One region of the Terribacillus sp. JSM ZJ617 genome, then DNA from elsewhere that is predicted to be linked to it. Evidence: riboswitches for the same ligand, from Rfam matches in the RefSeq annotation. Region 1 holds a riboswitch; the other holds the start of a gene.
What was found. A riboswitch is a leader RNA that binds a small molecule or an ion and turns the genes downstream of it on or off. The one in region 1 is predicted to bind S-adenosylmethionine.
Positions count from the first base shown of each region.

Region 2: another riboswitch for S-adenosylmethionine. It lies ahead of ACH6C1_RS11635 (M20 metallopeptidase family protein); the one in region 1 lies ahead of ACH6C1_RS01955 (methionine ABC transporter ATP-binding protein).

Region 1 covers NZ_JBISEQ010000001.1:391,713-395,928, forward strand. Annotated here, with positions in the region: gene ACH6C1_RS01950 (alpha-galactosidase) at 1-1,375, shown strand, start outside; SAM riboswitch class I at 1,661-1,772, shown strand; gene ACH6C1_RS01955 (methionine ABC transporter ATP-binding protein) at 1,851-2,876, shown strand; gene ACH6C1_RS01960 (methionine ABC transporter permease) at 2,867-3,529, shown strand; gene ACH6C1_RS01965 (MetQ/NlpA family ABC transporter substrate-binding protein) at 3,535-4,216, shown strand, end outside.
Region 2 covers NZ_JBISEQ010000003.1:23,410-27,625, reverse strand. Annotated here, with positions in the region: gene ACH6C1_RS11645 (aminotransferase class I/II-fold pyridoxal phosphate-dependent enzyme) at 1-669, opposite strand, end outside; gene ACH6C1_RS11640 (methionine biosynthesis PLP-dependent protein) at 684-1,784, opposite strand; SAM riboswitch class I at 1,865-1,968, opposite strand; SAM riboswitch class I at 2,167-2,270, shown strand; gene ACH6C1_RS11635 (M20 metallopeptidase family protein) at 2,382-3,578, shown strand; gene ACH6C1_RS11630 (ABC transporter substrate-binding protein) at 3,591-4,216, shown strand, end outside.

The DNA of each region.
Region 1 (4,216 bases):
AATGGGTATCAATCCGTTCGACTTCACGTGGCTGCTGGAACCCAATGAGACATTTCAAACACCAGAAGCAGTGCTTGTTTATGCAGCGGATGGTTTGGGAGGAATGTCGCAAACGCTGCATGGGTTCTATCAGCAGCATCTAGTAAGAGGAGAATACAGAGATAAAGAGCGGCCGATTCTGATTAATAACTGGGAAGCGACGTATTTTGATTTTGATGCTGATAAAATTGAGGCAATCGCTAAGGCTGGCAGTGAGCTAGGAATCGAGCTTTTCGTATTGGATGATGGCTGGTTCAAAAAACGGAATTCAGATTCCACATCATTGGGAGATTGGTTTGTCGATAAAACGAAGCTGCCGAATGGACTTGAAGATGTGGCGAAACGTGTAAACGATTTAGATATGCAATTTGGACTTTGGTTCGAGCCGGAAATGGTATCGGTGGACAGTGATTTGTACCGTGAGCATCCTGACTGGTGTCTGCATGTGCCGGATCGATATCGTACGGAAAGCCGTGATCAGCTCGTGCTCGATTTTTCAAGACAGGACGTTCGGGAGGAGATTATTAAGCGAGTAGCAGCCATCTTGGAAAGTGCCCCAATCACTTATGTGAAATGGGATATGAACCGTCATCTGTCTGAGGTTGGTTCTGCCTTGCTTCCTCCTGAGCGTCAGCGGGAAACGGCACATCGACATATTCTCGGAGTCTATGAAGTGATGGATAAGATCACTTCCCGTTTTCCGCAGATTCTGTTTGAAAGCTGCTCAGGCGGCGGCGGCCGCTATGACCCGGGAATTCTGTATTACATGCCACAAACATGGACAAGTGATAATACAGATGCTGTCTCAAGGCTTAAAATTCAGCATACTACAAGTTTGCTTTATCCCATTGCTTCGATGGGTGCCCATGTATCCGATGTTCCGAACCATCAAGTACACCGATTTACTTCATTGGAGATGCGGGGTGACGTCGCGATGGCAGGGAATCTGGGATACGAGCTGGACCTCACAAAGCTTAGTCCTGAGGAGAAGGAAGTCGTCAAGCAGCAGATTAACACCTATAAGGAGATTCGCAGACTTGTTCAGTTCGGTCGATTCTATCGGCTGAAAAGTCCTTTTGAAGGCAATGAAACTGCTTGGATGTTTGTTAACGAAGATAAAACAGAAGCTTTTGTCTGCTATTATCGTGTTCTGGCAGAGCCAGCAGCACCACTCGCTTCTTTACGGATGAAGGGATTGGATGAAGCTAAAAACTACAGAATCAATGGTACGGAAGAAATATATAGTGGTGATGAACTGGCGTACAGCGGTATTCGTGTACCTGCAGACCTTATTGGGGATTTTGTGAGTTACACTTGGCACCTAACAGCTGAATAACATTGAAAGTCGCATTTTTGATGCGACTTTTTTATTAGGCTGTATAGGAAAACAGGCTTGGCTATCGTATACTTTAGCTACTATTCCAAACTAGCCAATATGCGTCTTATTATGATTGAAAGGCTGTGAAGCACCCTTTTTCTAAAATGCATAAACAGCTAACGCAAGCTGGCCACAGCAAGGGATTATCCAATACCAGAAAAAAGAATTTTAAAAAAGTGATTGACTTTCAATCTGCAATCCCATAACATGGTAATCAAATCTTACAACTGCATACTTGTTTTATTCTTATCCAGAGAGACCGAGGGATCAGGCCCTATGACGTCTCGGCAACGGGTTTATTATTAAATACCGTGCCAATTCCTGCAAACGCTCATGAGCGTTTGGAAGATGAGAATGAGGAAGTTTCATACGTGGAGCCCTCTTTTTCTGGATAAGGAAAAGAGGGCTCTTTTGTGTTGATGGGAGGAAAATGATGATTACTTTCAAGGATGTTTCAAAGACATTTACAATCGGAAAACGGGAAGTGCATGCTGTTAGAAATGTGAATCTGACAATCGAGGAAGGAGAGATATTCGGCATTATCGGCTTTAGCGGAGCCGGTAAAAGTACCTTGCTCAGGCTTGTCAATGTACTGGAAAATCCGACAGCAGGTTCGGTGGAAGTGCAAGGTGTGGATTTAGCCAGTCTTCGTCCTAGTGAAGTTCGGAAAGTACGCCGCAGGATAGGGATGATCTTTCAAAATTTCAATCTGTTAACCTCGCGGACTGTTGCTGGTAATGTTGCTTATCCTTTGAAACTGGCAAAAATGCCGCGAGCTAAAATAAAAGAGAGAGTGAATGAACTTCTCCATTTCGTCGGACTGTCGGATAAAGCAAAGGATTATCCGGAACAGCTGTCAGGAGGACAAAAGCAGCGAGTTGGCATTGCCAGAGCATTAGCCACATCACCGGATATTCTGATTTGTGATGAAGCAACTTCGGCACTGGATCCTGATACAACAGGTGAAATTCTTCGTCTACTTAAAAAGGTGAACAAGGAATTCGGTATTACAATTCTGCTGATCACGCATGAGATGCATGTGATTCAAGCTATCTGTGACAAGGTTGCTGTTATGGAGGATGGAGAGGTTATAGAAACTGGCGGTGTATTCGATACATTCACAAGTCCTGTCCACCAGACGACAAAACGTTTTATCCGCTCCGTTCAGCAGGATCTCCCATCTCCATCGTTATTAGATGAGTGGCGGCAAAAAGGCGGGAAGCAGCTGTACAGAATCATTTTCAAAGGAGAGGTGGCAAGCGATCCAGTCTTATCCCGGGTAACAAGAAAGCACGATATTGACGTGAATATCGTCTATGGTTCCGTCCAAGAAATCCAGGCAAAATTCTACGGCAATTTGCTTGTCAGCTTTGACGGTGACGAAGGTAAAACAGCCGGTGCTGTAAGGGAATTGGAAGAGATCGTACAAATAGAGGAGGTGGATGTGGCATGGGCGTAGATTGGCAAACTTTTTGGCCGCGTATTGTCGAGGCGACTGGTCAGACGATTCTGATGGTGGCTGTCACATTGGTCATAGGTTCTATATTCGGCATCATTCTCGGACTTCTACTATTCATAACCCGTAAAGGAAACATTCTGGAAAATGCGTTCCTTTTTCAAATTATCAACTTCCTGATCAACATTATCCGCCCGATCCCCTTCATTATATTCCTAGTCGCGATCAGTCCGCTGACCAGAGAGGTGATTGGCACGACCATCGGTACATGGGCCGCGATCTTCCCGATGAGCATCGCAGCTGCATTCAGCATCGCACGAGTTGTAGAAAATAACTTCATCAGTATTGACCCGGGTGTCATCGAGGCAGCTAAGGCCATGGGAGCCAGTCCTCTTCAGATAATCTTTACCATCTTGATTCCGGAAGCTCTCGGTCCGCTCGTTCTCGGATTGACGTTCATTACCATCAGTTTGATTGATTTCTCGGCAATGGCAGGAACGGTCGGCGGCGGGGGTCTCGGACATGTAGCGATGACATATGGCTACCAGCGGTTTGATACGAGCGTCATGATTGTTACAGTCGTTATCTTAATTGTGCTTGTCCAGCTTGCCCAATGGGTCGGCAATACACTTTCAAGAAAAATTTTAAGGAGATGATCGACATGAAAAAAGCTCTACTTGGAATCGTTTCGTTAGCCTTTGTATTTATCCTTGCAGCGTGTGGGAGCAGCTCAGCAGATGGCAGCCAAACAGTGAAAATCGGTGTAACAGGTTCTGATGGGGATCAATGGCCAATTTTGAAGGAAAAGGCGAAGGAAGAGGGCATCAATATCGAACTTGTGGAATTCTCTGACTATACACTGCCAAACCAAGCGTTGGCCAACGGTGAAATCGACATGAACTCATTCCAGCATATCGCCTTCCTGAGTCAATATGCCAAAGAAAATGGCGATACTATTGTACCAATCGGTTCGACAGTCATTGCCCCAATTGGAGCTTATTCAGAGAAAATCGAAAGCCTTGATGAACTGAAGGAAGGCGATAAGATTGCTATCCCGGATGATCCATCTAACCAAGCTAGATCACTGCGGGCTTTGGAAGCAGCTGGCGTTATAAAATTAGCGGATGACTTTGGCCAGTTCGGAGATCCATCCAAAATTGTAGAGAATCCGAAGAACATTGAAATCGTACCTGTTGTTGCCCAGCAAACTCCACGTGTCTTGCCGGATGTAGCAGCATCTTTCATCAATAATGGCATAGCAGGTCAGGCAGGTCTCGATCCGAAGGAGGATCCAATCTATTTGGAAAATGCCAATGACGACAGCATTACACCTTTTGTAAATG
Region 2 (4,216 bases), on a different contig from region 1:
GAAAGCCAGTCTTCCTGCGAGTTCTGTATCCTTAGTGATTAGCAATCCGGCGATAATATCACTATGCCCTGACAGAAACTTCGTTGCACTATGGATGACTACATCCACACCGAGTGCTAGCGGCTGCTGATACAGCGGCGTTAAAAATGTGTTGTCCAAGAAAGTTAAACAATTATGTTGCTTTGCTATCCGAACAACTGCCCGAATGTCCGTCACCTTCAAACAGGGATTGGACGGTGTTTCCACGTAAATGACCTTTGTATTTGGCTGAATCGCTGCTTCAACAGAATCCAAATCGGTTAAGTCTACGAAGGAATGACTGATCTGGAATTTTGGAAGTATTTCTGTCACAAAACGATACGTTCCACCGTAAACATCCTCAGTTACAATTACATGATCCCCCGCTGACAGCAGCATGAATGCGGAGGATATTGCTGCCATGCCAGACGAAAATGCGAAAGCATCTGTACCTCCCTCTAGTGCAGCTGCCTTCTGCTCCAGCGCTTCTCGTGTCGGGTTACCAGAACGACTATAATCGAATGGACCGAAATCCTCGAAGCTTTCCTGGTGGAAGGTAGACGATAGATAGATCGGGACGTTCACCGCACCTGTTTGCTGCTCTTTGTGTAATCCCCGTATATATGTCGTTTCTGCATGTTGTTCTCCCATATGATGATGACCTCCTAATCCAGTTTGGCGAATGCTTGCTGTAAATCACCAATCAAATCCTCCGCTTCTTCAATCCCGACCGAGAAACGAAGCAGACAATCGCAAATTCCTCTGGCCTCCCGTTCCTCAACAGGGATATCTGCATGTGTCTGTGTTGTAGGATATGTGATAAAGCTTTCCACTCCGCCAAGACTTTCGGCAAAGGTGATGATTTCCAGGCTGCGAAGGAATGGATCGACCCAGCTGCTTTCCTGGACACGGAAGGAAAGCATGCCGCCTTTTCCTGTATACAGGACGTCTTTGACTTTCGGCTCCTCTGCAAGATAACTTGCGATGCGCTGTGCATTTGCTTGATGCTGCCGCATTCGAAGCGGCAGCGTCTTCAAGCCTCGGATGAGAAGCCAGGAATCGAGCGGAGACAAGACAGCTCCCGTACCGTTATGCAATGCAGCTAACCGATCTGATAGCTCACTGCCTTTACTCACAACAAGTCCGGCTAAAACGTCGTTATGGCCGCCGATATATTTAGTCGCACTATGGATGACGATATCTGCTCCTTCTGTAAGCGGCTGCTGGTAATAAGGTGTCAGAAATGTATTATCAACAATTAGCAACAGGTCATGTGCTTTTGCCAATTGCGCATATGCAGCAATATCGATTTCCTGCATGAGCGGGTTTGTCGGTGTTTCAAGGAAAATTGCTTTTGTATCGTCCGTTATCAATGCTGCAGTCTCTTCAACGGAATGAAATGGCGCATATACCGGCGATACGTCATATGCATCTGAATAGAAATCAAACAGTCGATAGGTGCCCCCATAAATATCCTCTGGCACTAGCAGTGAATCGCCTGAACGGAAAAGGGATAATACAAGCTGAATTGCTGCCATGCCTGAGCTGCATGCAAAAGCTCGATCGCCTTTTTCCAGCATTGCAAAACCTTCTTCCAGGACAGTACGAGTAGGATTCTTCGTCCGTGAATAATCATACCCGGTAGATTCGCCGATTCCTCCATGTGCATAAGCAGTGGACAGATACACTGGCGGATTCACTGCTCCTGTTACTCCATCACTACGATTTCCTAACTGTACGAATGTCGTTTCCAAACTATTTCCCATACCGCTTCTCACCCTTCTCTTAAACAAAAAAAGAACCTTCTCCCCAAAAAGGAAGAAGGTTCAGTCATGACCGAATCAGCTTCTTATCTTTAAGGCGGATACCTTTTGGATTTAGCACCGTGTCTTCTCAGACTGGTTGCTGAGACATCACTGGGCCAAGTCCCTCCGTCTCTCTTGATAAGAAAAGTTCTATATAATTTTTATATTAAAGCTATGTTATCACAAAAGAATGTATAGTCAAGCATTATTTTAAATTTTCTGCCAAATGAATCTTTTACTAATGGAATTTTTAGCGTGGTCATGCCGATCAGGAAAAATAGCGATAAAAAATAGGATTGACACCTAGAACTTTTCGGTCTATCCTTTTCCTTACAACTGATATTTCTTATCGAGATTGGTGGAGGGAATGGCCCAGCGAAACCAAAGCAACAGGCTGCAAGGCGCAGTACTGTGCTAATTCCAGGTGTTTAACACTGAAGATAAGAAGAGCGGAAAATCTTTAAAAGACCCTCTTCTGCCTGGAAGAGGGTCTTTTTTTTGGACTTAATTCCGATTATTTTCATTGGAAATATCAAGATTGTTACAGGAGGTTGGAAAATGGAACAGAACAAGCAGACGCTTGCAGAAGTACATACGGAGCTGGAAGACAATTTCGCAGAAGTCGTGGAGTGGAGACGTTATTTGCATCAGCATCCTGAATTAAGTTTCCAGGAGACAGAAACCGCTCGTTTTATCGCCGACAAGCTGCGCAGCTTCGGCTATGAAGAACTCCAGACAAATATTGGCGGATATGGCATCGTCGCTACCCTATCAGGTAAGGCAGCAGGACCAACTATTGCACTGCGAGCAGATTTCGATGCCCTTCCGATAGAAGATGAAAAAGAAACAGCCTATCGATCCAAGACTCCTGGCGTAATGCATGCTTGCGGTCATGACGGCCATACCGCAGCACTGCTTGGAACTGCCAAAGCGCTGATCAAGCATAAGGATAGCCTGAAAGGTAAAGTGGTCTTTTTGTTCCAGCCAGCTGAAGAAGTACCTCCAGGCGGTGCAAAAGCGATGATTGAAAATGGTGCACTTGATGGTGTTGACTATGTCTACGGTGCCCACCTTAATTCGGCCGCTCCTATCGGAAAGATCGGTGTTGGCGAAGGCTTCAAAATGGCAGCAGTAGATAAATTCGCGATTACTATCCAAGGAAAAGGCGGTCATGGCGCAGCTCCTCATGAGGCTGTCGATCCAATTGTCATCGGAAGTGATATCGTCAGCGCCCTGCAAAAGATCGTCAGCCGCAGAGTCAATCCGCTGGAATCAGCAGTTGTGACACTTGGTGTGTTTCAATCTGGCCAAGCATTCAATGTTATTCCGGATACTGCCAGATTGGAAGGAACAGTACGGACATTCAATGCAGACATACGCCAGCAGGTAAGGAAACAAATAGAGTCCATTGTAGCTGGAATCGCAACTGGTTTCGGCGCAACCTATTCCATCGATTATTTGCATGGCTACCCTGCTCTTTACAACCATCCAGAAGAAACTGCACTTCTGCAGCGTCTTTTTAGCGAACAATTCGGTGAAGAACAGGTTATTCCACTTGAAACCGGTATGGGAGCAGAGGATTTCGCTTACTATCTGCAAGAGAAACCGGGAAGCTTCTTTAAAGTCGGCTCCCGCAATGACGATACAGGCACCCATTATCCGCATCACCACCCTAAATTCGACATCGACGAGCGAGCTTTGCTCATCACAGAAAAAGCATTCACGAAAATCGTATTCTCGTTATTGGGAAGCTAAGGAGGAAGTATATTGAATAAGAAGCTTGCACTTATATTATTCGGCCTGATGGCCACCATCGCCCTTTTCGGGTGCTCCAGCAGTTCCAGCAGCAGTTCCGACGCAAGCGGCGGAGAGCCCGTTGAAGGCGGCGACTTGAACGTTGCCATGACTGCTGATCCTGATACGCTTGACTGGATGTATTCCGGAGAAAGTGCCACCAGAAAAATTGGCTGGCATATTTACGAAGGTTTATTTGCACTAGATCATGATTATCAAGTACGCCCTTTGCTTGCTGATGATTATACCGTTAGTGAGGATAAGAAAACCTATACGATCACGCTTCGTGACGGACTTAAGTTCCATAACGGGCAAGACGTAACAGCGGAAGACGCAAAAGCATCTATCGACCGCTGGCTGAAGGTCTCCTCTGTCGGTAAGATCACTGCAACGCATGTTGATTCCGTAGAAGCCACGGATGACCTGACATTGGTCATTACACTTAACGATCCGTATACCGCTTTGCTTACTGATATGTCTGCACCAAAAGCATCTGCTGTCGTCCTTCCAGCTGACATTGCGGAAGCTGCAGGTGAACAACCGCTGACAAACGAGCAGCTAATCGGTACAGGTCCATTCAAATTTGATTCCTGGAAGCG